3 regions of the Arthrobacter sp. 05T410 genome follow, and region 2 is predicted to be linked to each of the others. Evidence: predicted binding sites of a transcription regulator. Region 2 holds the regulator's gene; each other region holds the start of a gene.
The links. Region 2 encodes HrcA, which represses chaperone genes, less so after heat shock. Its sites were predicted from a motif close to TTNGCACTCGNNNNNNNCGAGTGCNAA; they were not measured.
Positions count from the first base shown of each region.

Region 1: the regulator HrcA is predicted to act here: its motif matches at 2,455-2,481, upstream of groES (co-chaperone GroES).
Region 3: the regulator HrcA is predicted to act here: its motif matches at 1,523-1,549, upstream of AC1DFR_RS14895 (FmdB family zinc ribbon protein).

Region 1 covers NZ_JBFTLP010000003.1:459,343-464,789, reverse strand. Annotated here, with positions in the region: gene AC1DFR_RS06835 (acyltransferase family protein) at 1-37, opposite strand, end outside; gene groL (chaperonin GroEL) at 307-1,917, opposite strand; gene groES (co-chaperone GroES) at 1,999-2,295, opposite strand; gene AC1DFR_RS06820 (hypothetical protein) at 2,833-3,267, opposite strand; gene AC1DFR_RS06815 (class I SAM-dependent methyltransferase) at 3,334-4,557, shown strand; gene AC1DFR_RS06810 (shikimate 5-dehydrogenase) at 4,654-5,447, opposite strand, start outside.
Region 2 covers NZ_JBFTLP010000001.1:65,110-70,556, forward strand. Annotated here, with positions in the region: gene hemW (radical SAM family heme chaperone HemW) at 1-1,025, shown strand, start outside; gene AC1DFR_RS00280 (DUF4870 domain-containing protein) at 1,153-1,572, opposite strand; gene AC1DFR_RS00285 (DUF3097 domain-containing protein) at 1,716-2,567, opposite strand; gene hrcA (heat-inducible transcriptional repressor HrcA) at 2,885-3,898, shown strand; gene dnaJ (molecular chaperone DnaJ) at 3,991-5,121, shown strand; gene AC1DFR_RS00300 (16S rRNA (uracil(1498)-N(3))-methyltransferase) at 5,124-5,447, shown strand, end outside.
Region 3 covers NZ_JBFTLP010000012.1:5,650-11,096, reverse strand. Annotated here, with positions in the region: gene galU (UTP--glucose-1-phosphate uridylyltransferase GalU) at 1-729, opposite strand, end outside; gene AC1DFR_RS14900 (5-formyltetrahydrofolate cyclo-ligase) at 834-1,496, shown strand; gene AC1DFR_RS14895 (FmdB family zinc ribbon protein) at 1,636-1,887, shown strand; gene AC1DFR_RS14890 (RcpC/CpaB family pilus assembly protein) at 2,274-2,957, shown strand; gene AC1DFR_RS14885 (AAA family ATPase) at 3,055-5,447, opposite strand, start outside.

The DNA.
Region 1 (5,447 bases), on a different contig from region 2:
GCCGGGCAGGCCGGGGCAAGGTTCCTTGCTGTGTCATAGAACTACCCCTCAACCAGATAACCAAAGCCTCCATGTTACCAAACCGTAATTTTGATGGCCAATCGTCACGGCGGCCACTGAACCCCATTGAGGCATGCCAACGTGGGAGTTTCCAGTGAACCCGGGACGCTGGAGCGGCACCTGACGGGTTAACTCTGCCAGAATCACGGCAACTTGCGGCCACGAACACGGCAGGACGGCAGCAGAGACTCGACAGAAAAAGGGACGGCCCGGCAGATGCCGGACCGTCCCCCCTGCGGGCAGAGCCTAGTGCTTGTGCCCTGCGTGCTCGTCTTCGTCAGCCGGCTTCTCCACCACGAGGGTTTCCGTGGTGAGGACCAGTGCCGCGATGGAGGCCGCGTTGCGCAGAGCCGCACGCGTCACCTTCACGGGGTCGATCACGCCGGCGGCGATCAGGTCTTCGTATTCGCCGGACTTGGCGTTGAAGCCCTGGTTCACGGCGGATTCGGCGACCTTGGCAGCCACGACATAGCCGTCGAAGCCGGCGTTCTGGGCGATCCAGCGCAGCGGCTGGACCAGGGCGCGGCGGACGATGCCGACGGCCGCAGCCGCGTCACCTTCGAGGGCCTGGACGGCCGCGTCCTCGTCGAGCGCCTTCAGCGCGTGGATGAGGGCGGAGCCGCCGCCGGCCACGATGCCTTCTTCGAGGGCAGCGCGGGTGGAGGACACGGCGTCCTCGATGCGGTGCTTCTTTTCCTTCAGCTCAACCTCGGTGGCGGCGCCGACCTTGATCACGCCGATGCCGCCGGCCAGCTTGGCCAGGCGTTCCTGCAGCTTTTCCTTGTCCCAGTCCGAATCGGTGCGGGTCAGCTCGGCGCGCAGCTGGGCAACACGGGCGGCGACGTCCTCGGCCGAACCGGCGCCGTCGACGATCGTGGTGTTGTCCTTGGTGATCGTGATGCGGCGTGCGGTGCCGAGCACCTCGAGGCCAACGGTGTCCAGGCTCAGGCCCAGCTCCGCGGAGACAACCTGCGCACCGGTGAGGGTCGCGATGTCCTGCAGCATGGCCTTGCGGCGGTCACCGAAGCCCGGCGCCTTGACGGCGACGACGTTCAGCGTGCCGCGGATGCGGTTGACGATCAGCGTGGACAGGGCCTCGCCCTCGACGTCTTCGGCGATGATGAAGAGCGGCTTGGAGCTCTGCAGCGCCTTTTCCAGCAGCGGCAGGAAATCCTGCACTGAGGAGATCTTGCCCTGGTTGATCAGGATCAGGGCGTCCTCGAGGACGGCCTCCTGGCGTTCCGCGTCGGTGACGAAGTACGGGGACAGGTAGCCCTTGTCGAACTGCATGCCCTCGGTCAGTACCAGCTCGGTCTGCGTGGTGGAGGACTCCTCGATGGTGATCACACCATCCTTGCCGACCTTGCCGAACGCCTCGGCCAGCAGCTCGCCGACCTCGTCGCTCTGGGCGGAGATTGCGGCAACGTTGGCAACCTGCGTGCCTTCAACCGGGCGGGCGTTCTCCAGCAGACGGGCGGCGACGGCCTCGACCGAAACCTCGATGCCGCGCTTGATTTCGCCAGGCGCGGCGCCTGCCGCTACGTTGCGCAGGCCTTCCTTGACCAGGGCCTGGGCCAGGACGGTGGCGGTGGTGGTGCCGTCGCCGGCAACATCGTTGGTCTTGGTGGCGACCTCCTTGGCAAGCTGCGCGCCAAGGTTCTCGTAGGGGTCATCCAGCTCGATTTCACGGGCGATGGTCACACCATCGTTGGTGATCGTGGGGGCGCCCCACTTCTTGTCCAGTACGACGTTGCGGCCGCGCGGACCCAGCGTGACCTTGACGGTGTTGGCGAGCTTATCGATGCCGGCTTCAAGCGACCGGCGGGCAGCGTCGTTAAACGCAAGCTGCTTTGCCATGGTTTTGTCCTTTCAAGACAGAACCCCGCGCAACTGATCCATTCAATGCGAAAGGATCGGCTGCGCGGGGGTCCAAGAGAGTTACTTTACGACGATCGCCAGAACGTCGCGGGCGGAGAGCACGAGGTACTCGGTGCCGCCGGTCTTGACTTCGGTTCCACCGTACTTGGAGTAGATGACGACGTCGCCAACGGCAACGTCAACGGGAACGCGGTTGCCGTTGTCATCGAAGCGGCCGGGGCCTACTGCAACAACTTCGCCTTCCTGCGGCTTCTCCTGCGCGGAGTCCGGGATAACCAGGCCGGAAGCCGTGGTCTGCTCGGCTTCGAGCGGGCGGACAACAATACGATCCTCAAGAGGCTTAATAGAGACCGACACTCGGACCTCTCCTTTTCGTCAGCAAATTCGTGGACTATGAAGCGGTGATGCCAAGGCGCACAGACCGTCGTCGCGGTGCCGGCAGCGTGCCTGGCGGAACGCGCTTCATGTGTTAGCACCCTCCTAGGGAGAGTGCTAATGACGACTCTATGTAAATGGTTAGCACTCGGTCAAGGCGAGTGCCAGAAATTCGTTCCGGGTGAACATTTCCCCTTAGGGGACATGCCCATTTTTCGCTGCGGCCGGAGGACACTTGGGCGTCATGCTCTGTACCCGTGCTGAGCGATGGACATACCCAACGGGTGCGGGCTGCCCGGGAGGACATGCCCATTTTTTGTTGCGGCCAGAGGACACTTGGGCGTCATGCTCTGTGCCCGCGCTGAGCGATGGACATACCCAACGGGTGCGGGCTGCCAGGGAGGACATGTCCATCCGTGGCGCAGGAGGCTGGGCATGTCCCCTGGCCCGTGGCCGTTGGCCGTTTGGCGGTGCGGTGCGCGCCCACCAGCGGCGTCTATTCGCGCGCCTACTCGATGGCTACTGGTCTGCGAGGTCGTCGAAGTCCACGTCCTCGCCGTCGTCTTCGTCCGTGTTCTGGCCTTCGTCATTCCGGTGCCGGAACGACAGCACGGCGCCGGCGGCGGCCAGCAGAATGCCGGCGACGAGGAAGATGATGCCGCCGAGCCGGGCCGCGGTATAGGTCTCGCGGATGGCCCGGGCCTCGTCCGTGGCGTCCTGGACGTTCTTGCCGCCGACGGAATACACGGTGGCGTTGAAGGAATCGAGGAAGAAGATAATCACCAAAAGTGCGACGGACACGACGGCGATCACCGCGCCGGCGATCAGCGCCGGTTTTGCGTAGCGGGCAAGTCCCTGCGGCCGCCGGCGCTCCTGCCTGGCGTCGTCGTCGCCGGCCGTGTCCTGCCCGGCCGTGTCCGCTGAGATGCTGTCGCCTGTGCCGCTGTCTTCCATGCCATCAAGCCTAGCCCCCGCCGTCCGGTCACAACGCGCCCGCGGACCTCAACTACGCTGGATGCCATGACTGACGCACCGCAGGAATATATTGCCCCGATCCTCACCCCCGAGGGCTGGGAGCTGCTGGCGTCGTTGGGCCCGTACCGCGAGGACGAGGCCTTCCGCCTCACGGCGTCGCTGCGCAAGGCCGGCCACTCCCCCGAGCTGGTCTCGGCCGTGCTCACCCAGTCCCGGCTGCGGACCAAGGCCGAGGCGAAGTTCGGCGAATTCGCCCGGCAGATGATTTTCACGAAGGCCGGTCTGGAGCAGGCCACCCGGCTCACGGTGGCGGCACGGCACGCGCAGCGGTTCGCGGAGGCCGGGATCGGCCACGTCGCGGATCTCGGCTGCGGGCTCGGGGCGGACTCCATGGCCCTGGCCTCCCTGGACCTGGTGGTCACCGCCGTGGAAATGGACGAGGCCACGGCCGCCTGCGCCACGATGAACCTGATCCCGTTCCGCAACGCCACGGTGGTCCATTCCGATGCAACGTCGGTATCCCTCGAGGGGATCGACGGCGTCTGGCTCGACCCAGCCCGGCGCACGACGTCCACTTCGGGAACCAAGCGGATCTGGGATCCGGAGGATTTCTCCCCGCCGCTGTCCTTCGTGGAGTCACTCGCCGGCACCGGTCGCGCCGTCGGCGTGAAGATGGGCCCCGGCATGCCGCACGATTCCGTGCCGGCCGGCTGCGAGGCGCAGTGGGTCTCTGTGGGCGGGGACGTGACCGAGGTGGCCCTGTGGTTCAACGCAGTGCGGCGTCCGGGGGTGCGGCGCGCGGCCCTCGTGCTCGGCCCCCTTGGTTCCGCTGAGCTCACCAGCGGCGAGGACTTCGGCGCCGGCCCGGTGGCGCCCGTTGGGCCCGTGGAGGGGTACCTGTATGAGCCCGACGGCGCGGTGATCCGCGCCGGCCTGGTGGCCGACGTCGCGCTCCAGCTGGGCGGGCACCTCGTGGACGAGCACATCGCCTACGTCTGCGCCCCGGAGCTGCATGACACCCCGTTCGCCAAGGCGTACAGGGTCCTGGAGGTGATGCCGTTCAACGTCAAGGCACTCAAGGCGTGGGTCAAGGATCAAGGCATCGGGGTCCTGGACATCAAGAAGCGCGGTATGGCTGTCACGCCCGAAGAGCTGCGCAAGCAACTCCTGCCCGGCGGCAGCGCAAAGCACAAGGACAAGAAATCCGCCACCCTGGTCCTCACCAGGATCGGCGAGGACCGGGTGGCCGTCTCGGTGGAGCCGGTCTAGCCCCGCCAGCGGGATCCCACCGGCCGAGTGCCCCGCGGCGCCGTGCCCCGCCGCCGCCGGATGTCAGCGAAGCGGCCGGTCAACTGGGCTGTCGGGCTACTGGGCCCGCGTGAACTCCTCGGCTGCCCGGATTTGCTCGTCGGTCGGCCGGACGCCGGTGTACAGCACGAACTGCTCGAGCGCCTGGATCGTGGCGACCTCGGCTCCGGTGATCACGGTCTTGCCGGCCGCGCGGCCGGCCTTGATCAGCGGTGTCTCGGCCGGGAGCGCGACGACGTCGAACACCACTTTGGCGGCATCGATGGCCTCCTGCGGGAAGGGCAGCGAGGCGGCGTCCGGGCCGCCGGCCATCCCGATGGGGGTGACGTTGATTAGCATGTCCGCCGTGCCGGTACCGGAGTCCGCAGAGCCCAGGTCCGCGCGCCAGGCGAAGCCGTACTGTTCGGCCAGGGCGCGGCCGGAGCCCTCGTTGCGGGCCACGACGGTCACGTCCTTGAACCCGGCATCCCGGAGCGCGGCCACGGTGGCCTTGGCCATGCCGCCGGAGCCCAGGACCAGCACCGAGTAGTCCGTGGGGACTGCATTGCTCTGCAAGAGCTGCTCGATTGCGGTGTAGTCGGTGTTGTACGCCGTGAGCCGGCCGCCGTCGTTGACGATGGTGTTGACCGAGTCGATGGCCTTCGCCGACGGGTCCATGACGTCAACGAGGGCGATCACGTCCTCCTTGTAAGGCATGGACACCGCGCAGCCGCGGATGCCGAGGCCGCGCACCCCGGCGATCGCCTGGGCGAGGTCGGTTGGGGCAAAGGCCTTGTAGATCCAGTTCAGGCCCAGCTGTTCGTACAGGTGGTTGTGGAAGCGCGTCCCATTGTTGCTGGGCCGGGCCGAGA
Region 2 (5,447 bases):
AAGTGGAGTTCGCCGCCGCGGTCCTGAAGGGCAGCGGCCTGCCCGGCCGCCCCCTCAGCACGGTCTTCTTCGGCGGCGGCACCCCCACCCTGCTGCCGGCGGAGGACCTGGCGCGCATACTCAGCGCCGCGATCGACGCCTGGGGACTGCAGCCCGGCGCCGAGGTGACCACCGAGGCAAACCCCGATTCCGTCACGCCCGCATCCCTGCAGCTGCTGGCCGACGCCGGGTTCACCCGCGTTTCGTTTGGCATGCAGTCGGCCGTGCCGCACGTCCTGAAGGTCCTGGACCGCACCCACACGCCCAGCCGGGTGCCCGAGGTGGTGCAGTGGGCGCGTAATGCCGGGCTCTCGGTCAGCCTCGACCTCATTTACGGGACGCCGGGGGAGTCGTTGGAGGACTGGCGCTACTCGCTCGAGACCGCACTGTCCTACGCCCCCGACCACATCAGCGCCTATGCCCTGATCGTTGAAGACGGCACCAAGCTTGCCGCGCAGATCCGCCGTGGCGAAGTGCCGGAAATCGACGACGACGACCACGCCGCCAAATACGAACTCGCCGACGAACTGATTTCCGCCGCCGGGCTCAACTGGTACGAGGTCAGCAACTGGTCCCGCACCCCCGAACAGGCCTGCCGGCACAACCTCGCTTACTGGCGTGGGGACGACTGGTGGGGCATCGGGCCCGGGGCACACTCGCACGTGGGCGGTGTCCGCTGGTGGAACGTCAAGCACCCCACCGCCTACGCCAACCGCCTCGGCGCCGGCGCCTCACCCGCCGCCGGACGCGAAACGCTGGACTCTGAAACCCGCAACGTGGAACGGGTCATGCTCGAGGCCCGGCTCAATTCCGGGCTCGACATCCCAAGCCTCGGCGGCCTGGGGGACACCGGCAGGCACGCTGTGGCGGGGCTGATCGCGGACGGCCTCGTGGACCCCGCGGCGGCTTTCAAAGGCCGGCTCATTCTCACCCTTAAGGGCCGGCTGCTGGCCGACGCCGTCGTCCGCAGGATCCTGCCGGACTAGTCTGCCCGGCAAAACTTCCACGACTTGGCTGCCCGCATCAGCGGCCACAACACCCTGCCGCACAAAACAGAGCCGGCCGCTGCCCCTGACGGGCGGCGGCCGGCTCTCGTGCTTGGGTCCGGGCCGGCTATTTGATCCAGCGCAGGTTGAATTCGTAGCGGTGCGGCTGGCCGCGGTTGACGTGGATGCCTGCCGCCACCGAGAAGCACGTCACGGCGATCCAGATCACCGTGGCGAGCACGGCGAAGAGGTTGCCCACCACCGGGATGAAGACCAGCAGATTGGCCAGCACCGCGGCCAGGGTCGGCGGCAGCGTGAAATTGAGGGCTTCCTTGGATTCCTGTGCCGTGAACGGGCCGCGGTCCTTGAAGATGAGGTAGATCAGCAGCGACGGCACGCAGCCCAGGATGCCGCCGAAGTGCGCGAGCGTGGCCCACTGGCGGTCCTCGCTGGCCGTCAGCGGCAGCGCGTTTGCCGGAACGCCATGGTACGGGGGCTGGCCATGGCCAGCCTGATTGCCCGTGTGTTCGCGTGCGTTATCTGCCACGGTGTAGCCCTTCGGATTGCGGTGATGCGTTGCTGCCTGGGTTGTGCCTGAAATAGCCGGGACCGCGCTGGAAGCGCGGCCGCCGTTTCAAGAATACTTGCTCGGGCAAGGAAATGGAGATCAGAGGCGGCCGCCGCGGCGGACTAGGGCACGGTGAGGAAGTCAATGACCTCTTCCACGCGGCCAAGCAGCGACGCCTCCAGATCAGCGTAGCTGCGGACAGCCCCTAGGAGTTTCTGCCAGCCGAGGCCGATGTCCTCCTTCGTGGAGTGGGGCCACCCGAAAGCCATCAGGATCCCGGTCTTCCAGTCCGTGCCGCGGGGGATCACGGGCCACTGCTCGATCCCCAGGACCGAGGGCCGGATGGCCTGCCACACGTCCACGTAGGGGTGCCCCACAATCAGGACGTTGCCTGCGGCGCCCGGTGAGGCCATGACGGCGTCGGCGATCCGCGACTCCTTGGAGTCTGCCACCAAGTGGTCTACGAGCACGCCGAGGCGCCGCCCGGGGCCCGGGCCGAAGTCCGCCACGGCGGCCGCGAGGTCGTCAATGCCGTGCAGGGGCTCGACGACGATGCCCTCCACCCGGAGGTCATCGCCCCAGACCTTCTCCACCAGCTCGGCGTCGTGCTTTCCTTCCACCCAGATGCGGCTGGCCTTGGCCACCTGTGCGCGCTGCCCCGCCACCCGCACCGAGCCCGACGCCGTGCGGCCGGCACCGGCGGCCGGTGCCGTCTTCTTCGGGGCCGGCGGCATCAGGCGGATGGGCTGGCCGTCCAAGAGGAAGCCGAAGCCGAGGCGGAAGGACCGCGACTTGCCCCGCCGGTCCTCCAGCGCCACCACGTGCATGCCGCCGGACTTCTCCACGCGGGTTACGGCGCCCACCCAGCCGGACTGGACCTCCTCGAGGACCATCCCGCGTTCCACCGGGACTTCCGGCAGCTGGGTCTTGGCGGGGGCGGACAGGTCCTGGGGTCCCCAGTTCTGGTACGACATCTCTTCACGCTTACTTTGCACTCGGAATGTACGGCGGTCGGTGGAACTCTCCGGGGGCCGGAACCGGACCGCGACGGCGCGGCAACGGCAGCGTCTGCCACGGTCTCGGCGCCGGCGTGACGGGAATCGCGTTCCCGCGGGCCACGCCTGGAGCGAATCCAATGCTAACAACGCGGCGACTCATATTAGACTGGTTAGCACTTAGGCATGTCGAGTGCTAACCCTTGTCCTGCGGCGGGCCGTCCGTGCACCACTTGTGGACCCGGACCGGACGCGGGGGTGGCACCGGCTGCGGGACAGTCGATTGGAGGTGGAGCGTGAGCGAACCGCGCAAACTCGAAGTGCTGCGCGCCATCGTGGAGGACTACGTCCATTCGCGTGAGCCCGTTGGTTCCAAAGCGCTCGTCGAACGGCACCATCTCGGCGTCTCGAGCGCCACGATCCGAAATGACATGGCGGCGCTGGAAGACGAGGGCCTGATCACGGCACCGCACACGAGTGCAGGCCGGATCCCCACTGACAAGGGCTACCGGTTGTTCGTCGACCAGATCTCAGCGGTGAAGCCGTTGTCCCAGGCCGAGCGCCGGGCCATCCAGGCGCTGCTGGAAGGATCCGAGGACCTCGACGACATCCTTGACCGGACCGTGAGGCTCCTCTCGCACCTGACCAACCAGGTCGCCGTCGTGCAGTATCCGCTGCTCAGCCGCGCCCGGGTGCGGCACATTGAGTTCGTGCTGCTGGCGCCCAGGAAAGTGCTGGCTGTTCTGATCGCTGACACGGGCAAGGTGGAGCAGCGCGTGATCGACGTCGGGCAGGACATTCCCGACGACGCGCTGTCGGAATTGCGGAGCAGCTTTCTGGCCAGCCTCTCCGGTACGCCGCTGAGCCTGATGCCGCAGCTGCTGCCCGCCGTCGTTGCCGGTGGCCCGCCCGCGCGGCGCGGAGCAGCCCAGGCGCTGGCCCGCGGCCTTGAGGCCCTGGCCACGAGCAGCCGTGAAGAGCGCATGGTCATGGCCGGCACCGCAAACCTGGCCCGCTCCAATGTGGACTTCCCGCTCAGCATCGGCCCCGTGCTGGAGGCCCTCGAGGAACAGGTGGTCATGCTCCGCCTGCTCAGCGAAATGGCCGAAGACCCGCGCGGCGTGACCGTCAGCATCGGCCGGGAAAACCCCTACGACGGTCTCGCCGAGGCCTCGGTCGTGGCCACCGCCTACGGGCCGGACGCCACGGCCAAGGTCGGAGTGCTTGGGCCCACCCGGATGGACTATCCCACCACCATGGCCGCCGTCCGAGCGGTGGCCCGCTACCTTTCGAGGATCCTGGGGCCCTGACGGGTCCGGGACCGAATACGACTTCTTGCCCCACAGGCAGTGCCCCACAGGCAGTACCCCACAGGCAGTACAACAAGGAAGAGATACACACTTTGAGCAGCCACTACGACGTTCTTGGAGTCTCCCGCGACGCATCGGGGGAGGAGATCAAGAAGGCCTACCGGAAACTGGCCCGGACCCTGCACCCGGACGTGAACCCCGGGGAGGACGCCTCGGACAGGTTCAAGGCCGTCACGCACGCCTACGAGGTCCTCTCCGATCCGCAGAAGCGCCGGGTCTATGACACCACCGGCAACGAGAACGGCACCGACAACGGGTTCGGCGGCGGCAGCTACTCGGGCCAGGGCTTCGCCTTCCAGGACATCTTCGAGACCTTCTTCGGCGCTGGTGGCGGCCAGGGCGGCCCGGCGTCCCGGGTCCGCCGCGGCCAGGACGCGCTGATCAGCGTCCGGATCGACCTCCGCGATGCGGTGTTCGGCGTGAACAAAAAGCTCGAGGTCGACACGGCCGTCATCTGCCCCACCTGCGAGGGATCCTGCTGCCGGGAGGGCACCCACCCGGTCCGCTGCGACATCTGTGGCGGCAGCGGTCAGGTCCAGCGCGCCGTGCGGTCCATCCTGGGCCAGGTCATGACGTCCGCCCCCTGCGGGTCTTGCGAGGGCTTCGGCACCGTCATCAAGGACCCGTGCAACGAATGCAGCGGCCAGGGCCGGATCCGCAGCCGCCGCTCGCTGACCGTCAAGGTCCCGGCCGGCGTGGCCACCGGCACCCGCATCCAGCTGTCCGGCCAGGGCGAGGCCGGCCCTGCCGGCGGCCCCGCCGGGGACCTGTACGTGGAGATCAGGGTCAACAACGACGCCACTTACGTGCGCGAGGGCGATGACCTGCACGCGAGCCTCAACATTCCCATGACGGCGGCCGCCCTCGGCACCGAAATATCCCTCGACACCTTCGACGGACAGCAGGAGATCGACGTCAAGGCCGGCACCCAGTCCGGCGAGATCATCACCCTTCGCGGTCTTGGCGTCACGCACCTGCGCGGCCACGGCCGCGGCGATCTGAAGGTGCACCTGCAGGTGGAAACACCGGTCAAGCTCGATCACGTCCAGGAGGAACTTCTCCGCCAGCTGGCCAAGCACCGTGGCGAGCACCTCACGGAAGGAAAGCTTGCGGCCAGCGGCGGCGTCTTCGCCAAACTGCGGGACCGGCTCGGTAACCTGTAGCGGTGAGTAACCCGGTCTTCTTCACCGCCCCAGGCACCCTGGACCAGCAGGTCCCCGGCTCGGCCTTCGTCCTCGAGGGAACCGAGGCCCGCCACGCCGTCACCGTCAAACGGATCGGCGTCGGCGAAGCGGTCGACATCGCGGACGGCGCAGGCAAGCGCCTGACCGGCACCGTGACAGCCGTCGCTGCCGGGGAGCTGAGCGTCGAATGCGTGGACCTGGCTGAGGAACCACGGCCAGGAACACGGCTGGTCCTGGTCCAGGCCCTGGCGAAGGGCGACCGCGATGAACTGGCGGCCGAGACCGCGACCGAGTTGGGCATCGAC
Region 3 (5,447 bases), on a different contig from region 2:
CGAGAGTTCCTGCAGGGCGTCCGTGAGCTGGATTTCCCCGCCGCGGCCGGGCGCGGTGCGCTCCAGCACTTCAAAGACGGCCGGGTGCAACACGTAGCGGCCAATCACGGCCAGGTTGGACGGGGCGTCCGCGACATCGGGCTTCTCCACGAGCTGGTTGATGCGGACGTAGTCCTCACCGCCGATTGCCTCGACGTCCGCGCAGCCGTAGGCACTGATCTGGGACGGGTCCACCTCGATCAGAGCGACCACTGACCCGCCGGTCTTGGCCTGGACCTCGATCATGGTGCTGAGGAGCTCATCGCGGGCGTCAATGAGGTCATCTCCCAGGAGGACGGCGAACGGCTCATGCCCGACGTGCTGCTTGGCCCGGAGGACGGCGTGGCCGAGGCCCATGGGATCGCCCTGGCGGACGTAGTGGATGTCACCGAGGTTGCTGGCGGCCTGGATGGATTCGAGCTTCGCAGTGTCACCCTTCGCCTCCAGGGTGGACTCCAGCGCGGGGACGCGGTCGAAGTGGTCCTCCAACGCCCGCTTGTTGCGGCCAGTGATCATCAGGATGTCGTTCAGGCCGACATTCACGGCCTCCTCGACGACGTACTGGATGGCCGGCTTGTCAACGACAGGCAGCATTTCCTTGGGCATGGCCTTTGTGGCCGGGAGAAACCTGGTACCAAGGCCCGCGGCGGGGATAACGGCCTTGCGGACGGAAGCGATGGGTGTATTCACACGACTAATCTAACGGAGGGACCAATCATTGCGTAATCATTATGCGAACCGCCTGCCGGGCCCCCCGGTGCAGCGCGGCCGCAAAAGGCAGAGGACGGGCCAAGATGGCGTCAAAAGAGGAAATTCGCTCCAGCCACAGGGCGGCGCGTTCCGCACTCCCGCTGGCCGCACAGGACACCGCCGCGGCGGGCATCGCCAGCCACGGGCTCGCTTGGGCCTCCGGGCTTGGCCGCGGCCGCCAAGGCACCTTCGCGGCGTACCTCGGTGTGGGCGCCGAACCGCCCACACTGCCACTGCTGACTGCCCTGGTCGAGGCCGGGCACCGGGTGCTGCTGCCCGTTTGCGAACCCGACATCGAGCTCAGCTGGGTGTTCTGGACTCCCCAGTCCGGGTTTGTCCGCAGCCGGTACGCGCCCATCCAGGAGCCTGTCGGAGAGCGCCACGGTACCGAAGTCATGCGGGACGCCACCGCAATCTTCCTGCCGGCCACCGCGGTGGATTTCTCGGGCAACCGAATCGGGCAGGGCGGCGGCTACTACGACAAGTTCCTTGCCGCCCTGGCTGCCATGTCCTCCGCGTCCGGCGGGGCGGACGCCGGGGCGGCCGACGCTGCAGCCGACGCTGTCGCGTCGCCGACTGCCGCCGTCGTCTATGACACGGAGGTGCTGCCCGCAGGCAGCATCCCCGCGGAGTCGTTCGACCGGAAAGTCGACACGGCGCTGACCCCGGGCGGGATCGTCCGGCTCGGCCGATCCCGGCCCGCCTGATCCGGGTTCCCGCCAAGGTGATAGAATTGGCACTCAGGCCCTGCGACTGCTAAGGACGGAACAGGTCGATAGAAATATCGGCGGTGATCCGGACTCCGCAGTACGGGACCTGCTCGTTTGCCCCTGAGGAGGATTTCCAGTGCCCACGTATGCATACGCCTGCAAGGACTGCAGCCACGCCTTCGAGATCGTGCAGTCGTTCAGCGACAACTCCTTGACGTCCTGCCCCGAGTGCCAGGGCACGCTGCGCAAGAAGTTCAACAGCGTCGGCGTAGTGTTCAAGGGCTCCGGCTTCTACCGGACCGATTCGCGCGACGCCAAGGGCAGCACGGTTTCCCCGGCTCCTGCAGCTCCCGCGGCCACCCCCGCGCCCGCCGCCGCGGCCAGCTAAGGCACCTGCCGGGTTGGCGCCGGCCGCCGGCTGGGCCACGGCCGGCTGATTCTCGGCACTGCCTGAATCCCTGTCCGCTGTTGCCGCTGTTGCCGTTGCCGCTGTTGCCGTTGTCCACATAGGACGTTCCGCAGCTGCCGCCGCTCTGCGCGGATCCGTAGCGTGGCGGCATGGAACTTTTCCTCACCGCGGTTTCCCCGCCTTCGTTCAAGACGGCTGCCCCGGCGGCGCCTGTGCCGTCTTCCACGCCTTTGTTCAGGCCGTTCCGCGCCGCAATGCCTGAAGCTGGACCCGGCCGCTGGTCCCGCACCGGTATCCGTCCAACGAGCCTTCCTGCCGCCACGTTTTCCGCCGCGGGCCTTCCGTTCCGGAGCCGGATCGGTCCCGTGAAACCCCGCCGGCGCCCGCCCCGCGGCCGTCCGTCGTGGCACCGCCTGCGCGGCTGGCTGAACCGGAACCGGCGGCTTATCGCGGCCCTCCTGTTCTGCATCCCCGCCGGACTGACAGTTCAGCAACTGGCTCCAGCGCCCACTGACACTGTCGCAGCCTTCGCCGCCGCGGCCGATCTGCCCGCTGGAAAGTCCCTGGAACCCGGCGATCTCAGCAGGATCAGCGTGCCACCCGGCCTTATTCCTGCGGGCAGCCCCGGCAGCGAGACCGCGTTCGAGGGAAAACAGCTGGCCGCACCGTTGCGCCAGGGCCAGCTCCTCACCGACGCCCAGATCCTGGGACCGGGCCTGCTCGCCGGAAGCCCGCGAGGCTCTGCGGCCGTGCCGCTGAGGATGGCAGATCCGGCCTCCATCCAGCTGGTCTCCCCCGGGCAGCTCGTCAACGTGGTGCTCACTGCCGGCAACGGCATGGAACAACCCGGCGAAAGCCAAATCCTGGCCGAAGCCGTACCAGTGCTCTGGACGTCGACGCAGGGCGGCAAGGCCGGCTCCTGGCCCGCCACTGCGGAGACTGACGGGCTGGTGGTGGTGGCAGCGACGGCCGACCAGGCCCGAAGGCTGGCGGGCGCGTCTACCCAGGGCAAATTGTTTTTCGTGCTTGTGGCGTCACCGCCGGGCTAGCTGTCCAGCCAGCAGGGCGTTTTCGCCGGGCCAGTGGCCCGGGCCGTATGCTCCGGCGCGGGCCGCGCCCGCAGGCTCTGGGCTGCGGGCCGGCACGTCAGCCCCAGTGCGGCGGCTTCTGTTCCTGGAGCCAGGCGTCGTGATCGTAATTATCAGGCTGGTCACCCCAGCGTCGGGGGTCGTCTTCCGCCGCCTTGTTCGGCAGCACACCCTCCGGAACGGTGGCCTGTGCCTCCGAACGGCGCGACGTCTCCTTCTCGGCCTCCTGTTCCGGCCCGTCGCCGGTCGATTCCCCGGTCGATTCGCCGGCCTTCGACCCTGCGGTGTCGGCCGCGGCCCCCGTCGACTCACCGGTCTTCGGCCCCGCGGTGTCGGCCGCGGCGCCCGCCGCGCCGGTGGCGACGGCGTCGTTCGTGGCGCCGGTGTCGTTCGTGTTGCCGGTGTCGCCGGTCTTGCCAGTGTTGCTAGTGATGCCGTCCGCACTCATGCCGCCGGCCTCCTTACTGCCTGAATTGCCTGTCATTGCTGATGCTGGTGCCTGCCGGCGGAATTCTTGGCCGGCAGTTTCGTGGCCGCGGAATACCTGTCCGGCGGGTTCGGCCGCCACGTGGTACTCGGCGGCCCGCGCCTCGTCAATAGCCAAATGCTCGATGCCGTCGTCGAAGAAACCGTGCGATGTCCGCAGCCGGCTGGACACGGCGGGCTTCTCCAACCCGAGGTAGCCGCCAATCCGGTCGGCGCAGGCCGAGGGGTCGGTGAAGACCTCTATGGTCCACAGGGGCATGTACCGCCAGCCAAGCCGCTCCAGGAGCTGCGGCCGGAGCCTGCTCCGTTCGCGGACGCTCATCCGCCGGTAGTGGCTGGTACCGTCCGACTCGATCGCCACCGGACGGGGAATCTCCGCATCGTCCTGGCCGATCGTGGTCATCGGATCGGCGGCCGCCACCATGTTCAGGACGCCGTCGTACTGGTGCCACACCCGTGCCCCGCGGGCCCGGAGCCGGTCACCCAGGTCGGCCACGAGCGGATCGGCGCCGAGCGCCTGCTCGCTGGCCGCGGCCCGGGAGGCGGGGCTGCCAAGATCCGTGTTGCCCGCGATCTCACGGTCCAGGAGCTCGTAGAAGTCCACGGCGCCGTGGCTGAGGCGGCTGACATCAAGGTCTTCGGGCCGGAAGCAGCTGAGCACGTGCAGGGACCGGCGGGCACGCGTCATCGCCAGGGCGAATTTTGCTCGGCCACCTTCGGCGGAAAGCGGCCCGAGGCTGTGGAGGGTGCGCCCATGCGGGGTGCGGCCATAGCCCGGGGAAAAGATGACGTGGTCGCGCACCAGGCCCTGGGCCCGTTCCAGATCCACTACGCGGAAGGACTCATCCCCCGCAGTGAAGAAGCTGCCCAGCATGGGGTAGTTGGGCAGTTGCGCCCTGATGGCCTCGCCGATCCGGGCGGCATGGCGAAGGCTGCCGGTCACCACGGCCAGCGACGTCCGGGGGCGGAGCCGGGCGTGCTCGAAGACCAGCTCCACCGCGCGGTTGACCTCGGCAACAACCGATTCGACGCCGTCGTGGTCAGCGCTGGGCAGCCCCGTGCCGTCGGGGAGGTACTCCACGCTGAGGGTACGGTCCAGCCCTGTGGCAGATTGGCCCTCCGGGAGGCGGGTGAGTTCCCCGCCGTAAAAACCCTTGCTGAGCTGGCGCACCAGGTCTTCATCGACCGCACGGTACACGGTCCTCAGGTTCCAGACCGGAAGCACGGCAGAGAGTGCCCGGTACGAGCTCTCAACGCTTTGGTAGGAGCTCTCCCCCGCGGCGAGCCGTTCGACGCCCACGGTAAAGGTCCGGGGGCTGGCGATCTGTTCGTCGCCGAAGGCGATGACCTGCCGGGACCGGGCGATCGCCGGGAGGACGGCCTGCAACGAGGTCGTCTCGGCGTCGAGGATCACGACGGCATCGAAGGTCTGCTCGATCGGCAGCAGACCCGTCATGAGGTAGGGGCTGACGGACCACACCGGTACCAGGGTGGGCAGCAGCTCCTGCGCCTGGCCGCTCAGGGCTGCCAGGGTCACCCGGCCGTCCTTCAGCAGGCTGCGCAACAGCTCGGCCTGGCGGGGGTACGCCGCGATGGCAGCGCGCCAGCGCTCAGACAGGTTCCAGCGCAGCCGGGCAGCGCCGCTGGCGATATGGGCGTTGTCCGCGAGACGGTACTCCGCCTCAAGCTGGCGCAGGGCGTCGCCGTCGGACATGGCGAGGTAGTCATCGCCGCTGATCATGGCCTCCAGGGCCGACTGCCACCAGGCCAGCTCGAGTTCGGCGGTCACCGAACCCTCCGGGACCTCGCGCTCGGCAAGGTCGGCGAGAAGCTCGCCCAGGCCATGCTCTCGCATGCTTTCGACGAGCAGCGTGCGCTCCGGAAGGGTTTCAAGGGTCGCGGTGTCGGCGACGAGCCGCCGCACCCGGGGCAGGAGCTCGTCGTAGGGTGCGCGGTCCAAGTCGC